DNA from 3 places in the Kitasatospora sp. NPDC001095 genome. Region 1 is predicted to be linked to each of the others. Evidence: riboswitches for the same ligand, from Rfam matches in the RefSeq annotation. Region 1 holds a riboswitch; each other region holds the start of a gene.
The links. Region 1 has a riboswitch for cobalamin ahead of ACWDBB_RS15245 (ribonucleoside-diphosphate reductase subunit alpha). Riboswitches for the same ligand answer to the same signal wherever they lie in the genome.

Region 1 (3,888 bases):
CGCTTGAACAGGTTGGACACCTGCGGCTCGATGCACTCGTACACGCCGGCGATGGAGGCGATGGTCGCGGTGGGCGCGATGGCCAGCAGCAGCGAGTTGCGCAGGCCGGTCTCGGCGATCCGGGCGCGCAGCGCCGTCCAGCGGTCGGCCCACTGCGGGGCGGCCGTCGGGAAGTGGTCGATGTGCAGCTCGCCGCGGGCGGCGCGGGTCTCGCCGTACGCCTCGTGGCGGCCGAGCTGCTCGGCCAGGTCGGCGGAGCGCTCGTAGGCGGTGAGCATGATGCGCTCGGCGATGAGGGTGGAGAGGGTCTTGGCCTCGGCCGAGTCGAAGTCGATCCGCAGCTTGAAGAAGACGTCCTGGAGGCCCATCACGCCGAGGCCGACCGGGCGCCAGCGGGAGTTGGACGTCCCGGCCTCGGTGGTCGGGTAGAAGTTGATGTCCACCACGCGGTCGAGGAAGGTGACGGCGGTGCGCACGGTGGCGTCCAGCCGATCCCAGTCCATCGCGCCGATCAGGTCGTCGGCCGAGGCGCCGGCGGCGACGTGGGCGCCCAGGTTGACCGAGCCCAGGTTGCAGACGGCGGTCTCGGAGTCGTCCGTGACCTCCAGGATCTCGGTGCACAGGTTGGAGGAGTGCACCGTGCGGCCCGGCAGGGCGGTCTGGTTGGCGGCGCGGTTGGAGGCGTCCTTGAAGGTCATCCAGCCGTTGCCGGTCTGCGCCAGGGTGCGCATCATGCGGGCGTACAGGGTCTGCGCCGGGATGGTGCGGACGGCCTTGCCGGCCTGCTCGGCCTTGCGGTAGGCCTCGTCGAAGTCGGCGCCCCACAGGTCGACCAGCTCCGGCACGTCGGCCGGGGAGAACAGCGACCAGTCCTCGTTGGCGTTGACCCGGCGCATGAACTCGTCCGGGATCCAGTGCGCCAGGTTGAGGTTGTGGGTGCGGCGGGCCTCTTCGCCGGTGTTGTCGCGGAGCTCCAGGAACTCCTCGATGTCGGCGTGCCAGGTCTCCAGGTAGACGCAGGCCGCGCCCTTGCGGCGGCCGCCCTGGTTGACGGCGGCGACGGAGGAGTCGAGGGTGCGCAGGAACGGCACGATGCCGTTGGACTTGCCGTTGGTGCCGCGGATCAGGCTGCCGCGCGAGCGGATGCGCGAGTAGGACAGGCCGATGCCGCCGGCGTGCTTGGAGAGGCGGGCGATCTGCGCGTAGCGGTTGTAGATCGAGTCCAGGTTGTCCAGCGGGGAGTCGAGCAGGTAGCAGCTCGACATCTGCGGGTGCCGGGTGCCGGAGTTGAAGAGCGTCGGCGAGGAGGTCAGGTACTCCAGGCGGCTCATCAGGCCGTACAGCTCGGCCACCTCGCGGACCGACTGCTCGCTGTCGCCGACCGCCAGGCCACAGGCGACGCGGAGCAGGAAGTGCTGCGGGGTCTCGATCACCTTGCGGGTGATCGGGTGGCGCAGCAGGTAGCGGGACTGCACGGTGCGCAGGCCGAAGTACTCGAAGCGGTCGTCGCCGGTGGTGTCGATCAGCGCGTCCAGGGCGGCGGCGTGCTTGGCGACGAAGTCCGCGGTGGTGTCGCCGATCAGGCCCTCGGTGTGGCCGACGGCGATCGAGGCGGAGAAGGACACCGAGCCCTGGCTGTTCGCCTCGTCGACGATCTCCAGGGCGAGCAGGCGGGCGGCCAGCTTCGAGTACTGGGGGTCCTCGGCGATCATCGATGCGGCGGCGTCCACGGCCAGCCCGCGCAGCTCGGCGAAGTCCGAGCCGGCGTGGCGGCCGCGCAGAGCGGCGGCGGCGACATGGCCGGGGTCGACCTCGGTGAGGTCGGTGCTGCGGTCGGTGAGCAGCCGCAGCAGGGCGCCGCCGGGGTCGGAGACCGTCGGGTCGGTGAAGGCGGTACCGGTGCCCTGGGCGGGCAGGGTGGCTGAGGCGGCGGTGGTCAAGGCGCTCTCTCCTGGCGGCGATCGGCGGCGGTGATCGGGGGCCACCGGGCCGATCGGGGCAGGGGAGCACGGCACGAACGCAGACGGCGTCGCGCGACGGTGACTCCCCGGCCCGCCCGCGAGGCCCGGAGGGGTACTGCTCGTGTCGGCGCGGCCTCTGCGGGAGGGCCGTGGCGCACGCTGTCGGCAGGTCATCGGACTCGCGGGTACGGCTGCTGGAGCCGCCCGCACACCGCTGCGGGGCAGTCCCGGATTCGCACCGGGTTCCCCTGCATCGACAGCAGAAGCGAGCATACATGTAGTGGTGTCTCCCTGAAGCGACCCCAGATGTAGTGCGGCGCCGCGTGTCGGGGCGATGACCGGTGGTACCGGAAACGTGGCCCCGGATGGCCCTGCGAGGCCCCGGAACCGGGCCGGGGGCGTCCTGGTTTCGATACGGAATGGTCACCGGGAGGATCGGCGGACACGAGGATGCCCTACGATCTGGGCGCATGAGCGACGGAACTGGCGTACCTGGGCAGGGGCCGCAGGGAACGCCTCCCGCCGGGCCGGGGGGCGCACAGAGTCAGCAGCCGGTGGTACCTGGTCCGGTACCGCCGCCGAGCGGGGGTTTCGGGCCGCCGCCGGCCTCGTACGGGCCGGTCGTGCCGGCGGCGCAGCCGGTCGCGCAGCCCATCCCGCCGGTGCCGCAGCCGGTCGCGCCCGCGCCGCAGCCGGCTCCGCCGGTCGGGCAGCCGCCGCACGCCCAGCCGCAGCCCGTCGCGCCGCCGCCCTTCGCGCAGCAGCAGCCCCAGCCGGCCCCCCAGCCGCAGCCCCAGTGGCACCTCCAGCAGCAGCCCCAGCAGCCGGTCCCGCCGCAGCGGGCCGAGCCGGACTGGGACGCGCTGGCGGACCGCAACGAGGCCGAGGGCAAGCGCCGTCGCCGGATGAGGGTCATCGGCGTGGTGGCCGCGGTCGCCGTGGTGGGCGGCCTGGTCGCCGGCGGTGTGGTGCTGTTCAAGGGCAAGAAGGACGACGGCTCCCCGACGGCCGTCAAGAGCACCCAGCCGGTCGTGCCTCCGAGTACGTCCGGCACGCCGGGCGGCCAGCCGGACGACCCGTCCAAGCCGATCTGGGAGGCCGCCACCGACCCGGCGCCGCAGGACGCGGGAGCACTGTTCTCCGCGCTCCAGGTGACGATCAACGGCGCCACCTGGAACCGGACCGTCGTGGCGCTGGACTCGCCCTGCTGGGACGGGAACTCCACGACCGGCGGGCTGGGCAAGGTGCTCGGCGACCAGGGGTGCCAGCAGGTGCTCCGGGCGACGTACGTCTCCGGTGAGAGCGCGGTCACCGTCGGGGTGGCGGTCTTCGACCGCAAGCTCCAGGCCGAGACCGCGCTGAAGAACTTCACCGGGCAGCTCAAGGGCGCGCCGGCGGCCGGGGCGCCGGCCTTCTGCGCCGGCGCCGGCTGCACCGGCACCCACAACAGCCTGGGCCGGTACGGCTACTTCACGGTCGAGGGCTCGGCGAAGGGCGGCAACGCCCCGGACGCCACGGCGACCGCGGCGGCCTCCGGGTTCGCGGAGCACGTGAAGGGGCAGTTGCTCAAGCGCGCCAAGGCCGCGTCCTCGGCCGCGCCCGGCGTCCAGGGCACCGCTCCGGCCTCGGCGGGCTGATCCGCCGGGGCGTCCCGCGGGCGGGCACGGCGGGCTGATCCGCCGTGACACCCCGGCCCCCCGGCCTACTGTTCGCGCAGGCCGGGGGGAGTGTGGCAGGCTCTCGGGACAGTCATGTCGTACGCGTTTCCGGTTGCGTCCGTGGGGGGCGGCGCCGGCGAGCAACCGGAGGAGCGGTCAGTGGCCCTGCCCAGAGCCCTGCGCGGCAAGCCCGCCGTCCTGGCCGCGGCCGGGATCGTCGCCGCCGCGGGAGCGGTCCTCCTGCTGGACCACGACGGCCGGGCCGACGG
Region 2 (3,888 bases), on a different contig from region 1:
CGCGACAGGACTCGCGCGGAAGGCGGCTAGAGCAACGGAGTGAGCCACCGGCGGAGGAGTTCGGTATAGCGCTCGGGGGCGCTGTTCCAGAGGGTCGCGTGGTCGGCGCCGGGGAAGGCCTGGAGGCTGACCACGTCGCGGCGGGCGGCGGCCAGCTTCTCGGCGGCGCCGAAGGGGGCGATCCGGTCCTCGGGGCTGTGCAGGAGGAGGGTGGGCACCCGCAGGTCGGCGCCCTCGGCGATGCGGCCGAAGTCGGCGAGCTCGACGCCGGTCCGCCCCTCGGCGGCGAGGGCGCCGAGTTCCGCCGCGACGCCCGGGAAGCCGGAGCGGGCGGCGTCCCGGCGGGCGGAGGCCGGGCGGTCGAGCACGGGCGAGTCGAGGACCAGGCCCCGGACGGCGTGCGACCAGGCGGAGCGGGCCGCCGTGTGGAGGACCATGGTCGCACCGAGGGACCAACCGTAGAGGATCACGTTGCCGGCGCCGCTGTGCAGCGCCAGCCGTATCGCCGCCTCGACGTCGCGCCACTCGGTCTCGCCGAAGTGGCTGAGCCCGTCCGGGGAGGCGGGGGCGCCCCGGTCGCCGCGGTAGGTGACGGCGAGGGCGGGCAGGCCGAGCCGGTCGAGGACGGGGAGCACGGGGAGGGTCTGCCGACGGTCGGCCTCGGGGCCGTGCACCAGGATCACCCAGGTGCCGCGTTTGCCGTCGAGCTGCCAGGCGGGAAGGGCGCCGAGCTCGCCGTCGACGGCGGTGTCGGCGAAGGCGAGGCCGAGCGCCTCGGTGGGGTCGCCGAGGTGGACCCGCGGGGTGAAGCGGACCTCGGTGCCGGGGGTGAGGGTGCCCCGGTCGGCGCGGACCAGCCGGCGGGTGACCTCCTGCTCGTCGCCGTGCAGGATCTCCTCGACGACCGCGTGACCGCCGTCCGCCCACTCGACCGCCCAGCGGCCGGGGCGCAGGCTCCCGGGGCCGCGGGTGAAGGTGACCCGGCCGGGGGCGAGGCCGCGGACCACGACCGGAGCGGACTCCTGAACGGTGGTCACCGGACGGACCATCCGCTCGGATGCCCGACGGCCGATCACCAGCACGGCGGCCCCGACCGCGGCGGCCGCCACGACGGCTGCGGTTCCCCAACGCATTTCGCTCCCCGCTCTCCTGCCTCACGGACCGGACGGTGTTCGGACACCAGTTCACCGGCGCCCCGCCCGCTCGGCCACCGGGCTGGGCCGTCCGGGTCACCCGGGCGGCGGACCGGCCCTGCCGAGGAGCCGGCGGCCCTGGCTCTGCCGAGGTGGCGCCGCGGACGGGTGGCGAGGACGGCGGGCCAGCGGGAAGACGAAGGCCGAGGACGAGGACGAGGGCAGGCAGTGGCAGGCCCCGTCCTCGGCCCGCAGCGCCGACCGGGCCCACGGGCGTCAGCGGCGTCCGCGTGTGACCAACCCCTCCGTGACCTCGGTTGACTCCCGGTTCGAGCCCGTGATGGGATCCTGGGGCCAAACGGAGGCATGGAGAGGAAGCCGGTGGAAGTCCGGCGCGGTCCCGCCACTGTCACCGGGGAGCACGCTCGGAACATCGCCACGGCGGGCCGTCGACGGCCGCTGGAAGGCTCCGAGGGTGCGTTCGACCCGGAAGCCAGGAGACTCTCGCCGCCGTCACGTCGATCCAGGGCGCGGACCCTGAGTGAGGACACGCACGCGATGCAGGCTGCCCCGCCCTGCCCGACCCCGAGCTGCCCTCCGCCGTGCGACCGATGATCCCGCCCGCGCCTTCCGCGCGCCGTCCGCTGACCCGCGCCGCCGCGTTCGCGCTCGGCGCCGCCGCGGGCTACGCCGCCGACGCCCGCTTCGCCGACCCCCGCCGGGGCCACCCGGTGGCCGTCTTCGGCAGCGCCGCGACCCGGCTGGAGCGGCGGCTGTGGCGCGACGGCCGCGCCGCCGGGGCCGGGTACACGGCGCTGTGCGTGGGCGCGGTCGCGGCGGGCGCGCTCGCCCTGGACCGTACGGTGGGCCGGCGCCCGCTGGGCCGGGCGGCGCTGGCGGCGGCCGCGACCTGGACGGTGCTCGGCGGCACCTCGCTGACCCGGGAGGCGCGCACCATCGGCCGCTCGCTGGCGGCGGGCGACCTCACGGCCGCGCGGGAACGGCTGCCGCACCTGTGCGGACGGGATCCGAGCGCGCTGGACGGGCAGCAGATCGCCCGGGCGGTGGTCGAGTCGGTGGCGGAGAACACCGCCGACGCCGTGGTCAACGCGCTGACCTGGGGCGCCCTGGCCGGCACGCCCGGCCTGCTCGCCTTCCGCGCCGTGAACACCCTGGACGCCATGGTGGGCCACCGCTCGCCGCGCTACGCCCGGTTCGGCTGGGCCTCGGCCCGGCTGGACGACCTGGCGGGCTGGCCGGGCGCCCGGCTGACGGCACTGCTGACGGTGGCAGCCGCGCCCGAACCGCGGACGGCCTGGCGGGTCTGGCGGCGCGACGGCTCCGCGCACCCGAGCCCGAACGCGGGCCAGGCCGAGTCGGCGTTCGCCGGCGCGGTGGGCGTCCGGTTGGGCGGGACGCTGCGGTACGGCGAGCGCGTGGAGAACCGGCCGGTACTGGGCGCGGAGCTGCGGCCGGTGACGGTGGACGACATCGAGCGGGCCTGCGCGCTCTCCCGGCGGGTGGGCGCGCTGGCGCTGGGTACGACGGTCGCGGGGCACGTCCTGCTGCGGGTGCTGGCGAAACGGGCGCTGACAGAACGGGTGCCCGCGGAACGGGTGCCGACGAAGCGACTGCTGCCGAGGATGAGGGGACGGGGATGAGCAACGCACTGCTGGTCGCGGGGACGACCTCGGACGCGGGCAAGAGCGTGGTGACGGCCGGGATCTGCCGTTGGCTCGCCCGCCAGGGCGTGCGGGTCGCGCCGTTCAAGGCGCAGAACATGTCGCTGAACTCCTTCGTCACCTCCGACGGCGCCGAGATCGGCCGCGCCCAGGCGATGCAGGCGCAGGCCGCCCGGGTGGAGCCGGAGGCGGCGATGAACCCGGTGCTGCTCAAGCCGGGCGCGGACGGCCGCAGCCAGGTGGTGCTGCTCGGCAGGCCGGTGGCCGAGGTGGGCGCGCTGGACTACCGCGAGCGCAAGCCCGTCCTGCTGGAGCGCTCCCTGGAGTGCCTGGCCGACCTGCGCCGCCGCTACGACGTGGTGGTCTGCGAGGGCGCGGGCTCGCCCGCCGAGATCAACCTGCGCGACCGCGACATCGCCAACATGGGCCTGGCCACGGCCGCCGCCCTGCCGGTGGTGGTGGTCGGGGACATCGACCGGGGCGGGGTCTTCGCGGCGATGTACGGGACGCTGGCGCTGCTGTCGGCGGAGGACCAGCGGCACGTGGCGGGCTGGTTCGTCAACAAGTTCCGCGGCGACGCGCGCCTGCTGGCACCCGGACTGGACATGCTGCGCGAGCTGACCGGCCGTCCGGTGCTGGGCACGCTGCCGATGCTGCCCGGGCTCTGGCTGGACGCCGAGGACTCGCTGGACCTGTCCACGGTGGTGGACCGGGCGGACGGGCCCGGGCCGCTCGGCGCGGACGTGCTGCGGGTGGCCGTGGTGCGCTTCCCCCGGCTGTCCAACTTCACCGACGTGGACGCGCTCGTGCAGGAGCCGGGCGTGCTGGTGCGCTGGGCGACCAGGCCGGAGGAGCTGGCCGACGCCGACCTGGTGGTACTGCCCGGCACCCGGGCCACCGTCGCGGACCTCGCCTGGCTGCGCGAGCGCGGCCTGGAGCCGGCCCTGCGGGCGCGGGCGGCGGCCGGCCTGCCGGTCCTCGGGGTCTGCGGCGGCTACCAGATGCTGGCGCACTCGATCGTGGACGAGGTCGAGTCGAAGGCGGGCGCCGTCGAGGGCCTCGGGTTGCTGCCG
Region 3 (3,888 bases), on a different contig from region 1:
TCGAGGGGGCGCACGACGAGCGTGTCCTCGATCCGGACTCCGCCCTTGCCCGGGAGGTGGACCCCTGGGCCGACGGTGACCGGTACGCGGCTGTCCAGTTTACCCATGTCCGCCGGACCGAGTCGCGGGGCCTCCCGGATCTCCAGCCCGATGCCGTGGCCCACCGGGTGCGGGGAGGCCTCGGTGTGGCCGGCCGCCTCCAGGACCTGCCGGGCGGCCCGGTCGGGTACGCACTGCTCCACCCCTGGTCCGAGCGCCTCCCGCCCGGCCCGCTGGGCCCGGAAGACCAGCCGGTGCAGCTCCACCTGCCAGGGTGCGGGAGCGGCGCCGATCACGAAGGTGCGGGCGGTGGAGACGCCGTAGCCGCGGTACTGGGCGCCCATCACCACGGTCAGGAAGTCGCCCTCCTCCACCCGGCGGTCGGTCGGCTGGTGGGCGGCCTGGCCGGAGTGGCTGCCGGTGCCGACCGAGACCGGGAAGGCCGCCCGGTCGGCGCCGTGGTCGATCATCCGGCGCTCCAGCTCCATCGCCAGGTGCCGCTCGGTGCGGCCGACCAGGATCGACTCCAGCAGCTCGCCGAGCGCCTGGTCGGCGATCTCGGCGGCGATCCGCAGGTCGGCGATCTCGCGTTCGTCCTTGACCACCCGCAGCCGCTCCACGGTCCGGCCCAGGTCCATCAGCCGCGCCCCCTCGGTCAGGCCGCCGACCGCCCGGTGCCGGCTGACGGTCAGGTCGTGCTCCTCCACCGCCAGGCCCGCCACCCCCGAGCGCGCGGCGGCCGACGCGGCGGCCAGCGCGGTGTCCGACCCGCCCGCCACCGGCAGCCGGGTGACGTCCGGGGCGATCAGGTGCTCGCCGGTGTCGTCCGGCGGCAGGTCGTCCGGCAGTGCGAGCAGGGCCCGCTCTCTGGTCAGCAGCAGACTCGCCCCGCAGGGCGCGCAGCCCGTCAGGTACCGCACGTTCGCCGCACGGGTGATCAGCGCCGCGTCGGCCCCGGCCGCACTGCAGTGCTCCCTCACCCGCTCCCGCCGCCCCGCGTACGCATCCGCCATGCGTCGAGCCTACGAACCCCCGGCCCGAACCGCCCGCCGAGCGCCCCCGACAGAACCCCCGGTGCCCCCTGCACGCCCCCGCGCGACCGCGCCGCGCACCCCGCTCCCCGCTCCCCCACCCGGGCGCGTCGTTCGGCGCCGACCCGGTGTCCGGGAACGGGCGGGCCGCGGGCGCCTCCCCGGGTTCGGGGAGGCGCCGTTCCACGTGTTCGGAGGCCGGCGGCCGCCCGGTCACGGGCTGTCGGGCGTCCAGCGCTTCTCGACCCGGGCGAGCTTCCAGTACCCGATCGCGATCGCCCAGACGACCACGAACAGCCCGGCGATGGCGTAGCCGACGTTGTCCAGCGAGATGTCCGCGATGAACCCGGTGACCGGGTCGGTCAGGTCGAGCTTCTCGTGCAGCACCCCGACCAGCTCGATGGTGCCGATGATGAAGGCCACCGCGATCGACAGACCGGTGATGGTCAGGTTGTAGTACACCTTGCGCACCGGGTTGGCGAAGGCCCACTGGTACGCGAAGTTCATGAACGTCCCGTCCAGGGTGTCGAACAGGCTCATCCCGGCCGCGAACAGCAGCGGCAGGCAGACGATCGCGTACCACGGCAGCCCGGAGGCCGCACCCGAGCCGGCCATCACCATCAGGGTGACCTCGGTCGCGGTGTCGAAGCCCAGGCCCAGCACCATGCCGACCGGGAACATCTGCCCCGGCCGGGTGATCGAACGGGTCGCCCGGTTCAGCACCCGGGCCATGAGGCCGCGCGAGTCGAGGTGCGCCTCCAGCTCCTTCTCGTCGAACCGCCCGGCCCGCATCGAGCGGAACACCTTGAGGATGCCGAGCAGCGCCGCCAGGTTGAGCGCGCCGATCAGGTAGAGGAAGGCGCCGGAGGCCGTCGTCCCGACCACGCCCAGCCACTTGTGGGTGGGCGACTCGTCGTCCATCAGCGTGTTCGCCAGCTGCGCGCCGCCCGCCACCAGGGCGGCCATCAGCACCACCATCGAGGAGTGCCCGAGGGCGAACCAGAAGCCCACCGAGACCGGCCGCTTGCCGTCCGCCATCAGCTTGCGGGTGGTGTTGTCGATCACCGCGATGTGGTCGGCGTCGAAGGCGTGCCGCATGCCGAGGGTGTACGCGGTGATACCCAGGCCCACCCCGAAGACCTGGGTGCCGACCGCGTACCGCTCGGGTGCGACCAGGAAGATCAGCGTGCCGAAGGCCGCCACGTGCATGGCCACGATCACCGCCATCAGCCCGGCCGTACGGACGGTGTCCTCGCGCCGCCATCTGAAGGTGGGCAGCGCGGCGGGGCCGGGTCCGGTCCCGGCGGAAACGGTTTCGGGCAGGGTCATGCGGATCACGCTCCAGCACCTCGTGGAAAACCTCGTGAGCTGCCGTGGCCGGTCTCCTGGCTGACGGGAACACCCGCACCCGCCTTCCCAGGCGCACGAGGCGCCCAGTGGCTTCATGGGTGCGGACGACGCTCCTCCGTGGACGGAGGAGCGACCCGATCACAGTGGCGAGGGCCGCTCCGGGCTGGGACCCCTGAGGGTCCGTCACCGGTCTTCCCGAGCACCACGGCGGGGAACACCGTAGGGCCCCGCCCCGACCCATGCAAGGCTGCGCACCTGCGCAGGTGTCCAGGATCACAGGCCCCTGCCTGCGAGAATGTCCGCATGCATCTCGTACCGGAGGACCGCGCGGGCCACCGCACCATCGACGGACACCGGGTCTGCGAGGCCATCGCCGCGATCGGCGAGCCCGCGCACGTCCGGTCCTGGGCCGAGCGGTTCTCCCTGCTCGCGGACCCCGGCCGGCTCGCCCTGCTGCTCGCCCTCCATCGGGCCGGCCCGCTCGCCGTCAGCGATCTCGCCGTCGCCACCGGCATGCGCGACCCGGCCGTCTCCCAGGCCCTGCGGCTGCTCCGCACGGCCGGCGTGGTCACCGGCGACCGGGACGGACGAGTGGTGCGCTACCGGCTCGTGGACGAGGCCATGCGCCCCCTGCTCGACGAGTGCGCCGCCGCCGAGCACCACGAGCCCAGCGCGGCCGCGGGCTGACCCGCACTCGGAACCGCGCCGCGGCCCGACCGGATGAGTACGATCATGCTGTGCCGTCCCACCCCCACGCCTGGCCCGCCGACCGCTGGAACACCCGACCGGTCAGGGCCCGCGTGCTGGCGGTCGCCCGCACCCTCACCTCGGCCACCCGGGTCCTGGACGTCCTCACCCTGCTGAGCCCTGACGGCATCGAGCGCTACTTCACCGTCAACCCCGGCTCCGCCTTCGCCGACCGCGCCCTGGACGAGTACCTGCACGGCCTGTCCGGCTTCACCGTGCTGGACTGGGAGGACGCCGTCCACCGCCGCTTCGACCTTGCCGTCGCCTGCGCCGTCCACTCCTCCATGCACCGCCTGGACGCCCGCCTCGTCGTCCTCCCGCACGGCGCCGGCTACAACCGCCTGGTCACCGAGTCCACCGGCGACACGGTCAGCGCCGCCGGCCTGTCCCGCAACGAACTCACCCACCGCGGACGGGTGTTCGTCGACGTCCTGGGCCTCTCCCACCCCGAGCAGCTGGACCGGCTGCGGGACTCCTGCCCCGAGGCGCTGGACGTCGCCCAGGTCGTCGGCGACCCGTGCTTCGACCGGATGCTCGGCAGCCGGCGCTCCCGCGACGGCTACCGCGCCGCGCTCGGCGCCGTCGGCGGCCGACGGCTCGTCGTCGTCAGCTCCACCTGGAGCGAACACTCGTTATTCGGCCGCCACCCCGACCTGCCCCAGCGGCTGGTCCGCCAACTGCCCGCCGACGAGTACACGGTGGCCGTCGTCCTGCACCCCAA

Region 2: linked by a shared signal. The riboswitch ahead of ACWDBB_RS11755 (cobalamin biosynthesis protein) and the one ahead of ACWDBB_RS15245 (ribonucleoside-diphosphate reductase subunit alpha) in region 1 are both predicted to bind cobalamin.
Region 3: linked by a shared signal. The riboswitch ahead of ACWDBB_RS12065 (HoxN/HupN/NixA family nickel/cobalt transporter) and the one ahead of ACWDBB_RS15245 (ribonucleoside-diphosphate reductase subunit alpha) in region 1 are both predicted to bind cobalamin.

What each region holds. Positions count from the first base shown of each region.
Region 1 is NZ_JBSFKQ010000014.1:32,844-36,731, reverse strand. Features, by position in the region: gene ACWDBB_RS15245 (ribonucleoside-diphosphate reductase subunit alpha) at 1-1,916, opposite strand, end outside; cobalamin riboswitch at 2,109-2,234, opposite strand; gene ACWDBB_RS15240 (hypothetical protein) at 2,585-3,598, shown strand; gene ACWDBB_RS15235 (glycoside hydrolase family 26 protein) at 3,779-3,888, shown strand, end outside.
Region 2 is NZ_JBSFKQ010000009.1:202,311-206,198, reverse strand. Features, by position in the region: gene ACWDBB_RS11760 (alpha/beta hydrolase) at 27-1,133, opposite strand; cobalamin riboswitch at 1,505-1,637, shown strand; gene ACWDBB_RS11755 (cobalamin biosynthesis protein) at 1,745-2,794, shown strand; gene ACWDBB_RS11750 (cobyric acid synthase) at 2,791-3,888, shown strand, end outside.
Region 3 is NZ_JBSFKQ010000010.1:72,644-76,531, forward strand. Features, by position in the region: gene ACWDBB_RS12060 (aminopeptidase P family protein) at 1-1,052, opposite strand, end outside; gene ACWDBB_RS12065 (HoxN/HupN/NixA family nickel/cobalt transporter) at 1,284-2,399, opposite strand; cobalamin riboswitch at 2,429-2,642, opposite strand; gene ACWDBB_RS12070 (ArsR/SmtB family transcription factor) at 2,724-3,107, shown strand; gene ACWDBB_RS12075 (hypothetical protein) at 3,158-3,888, shown strand, end outside.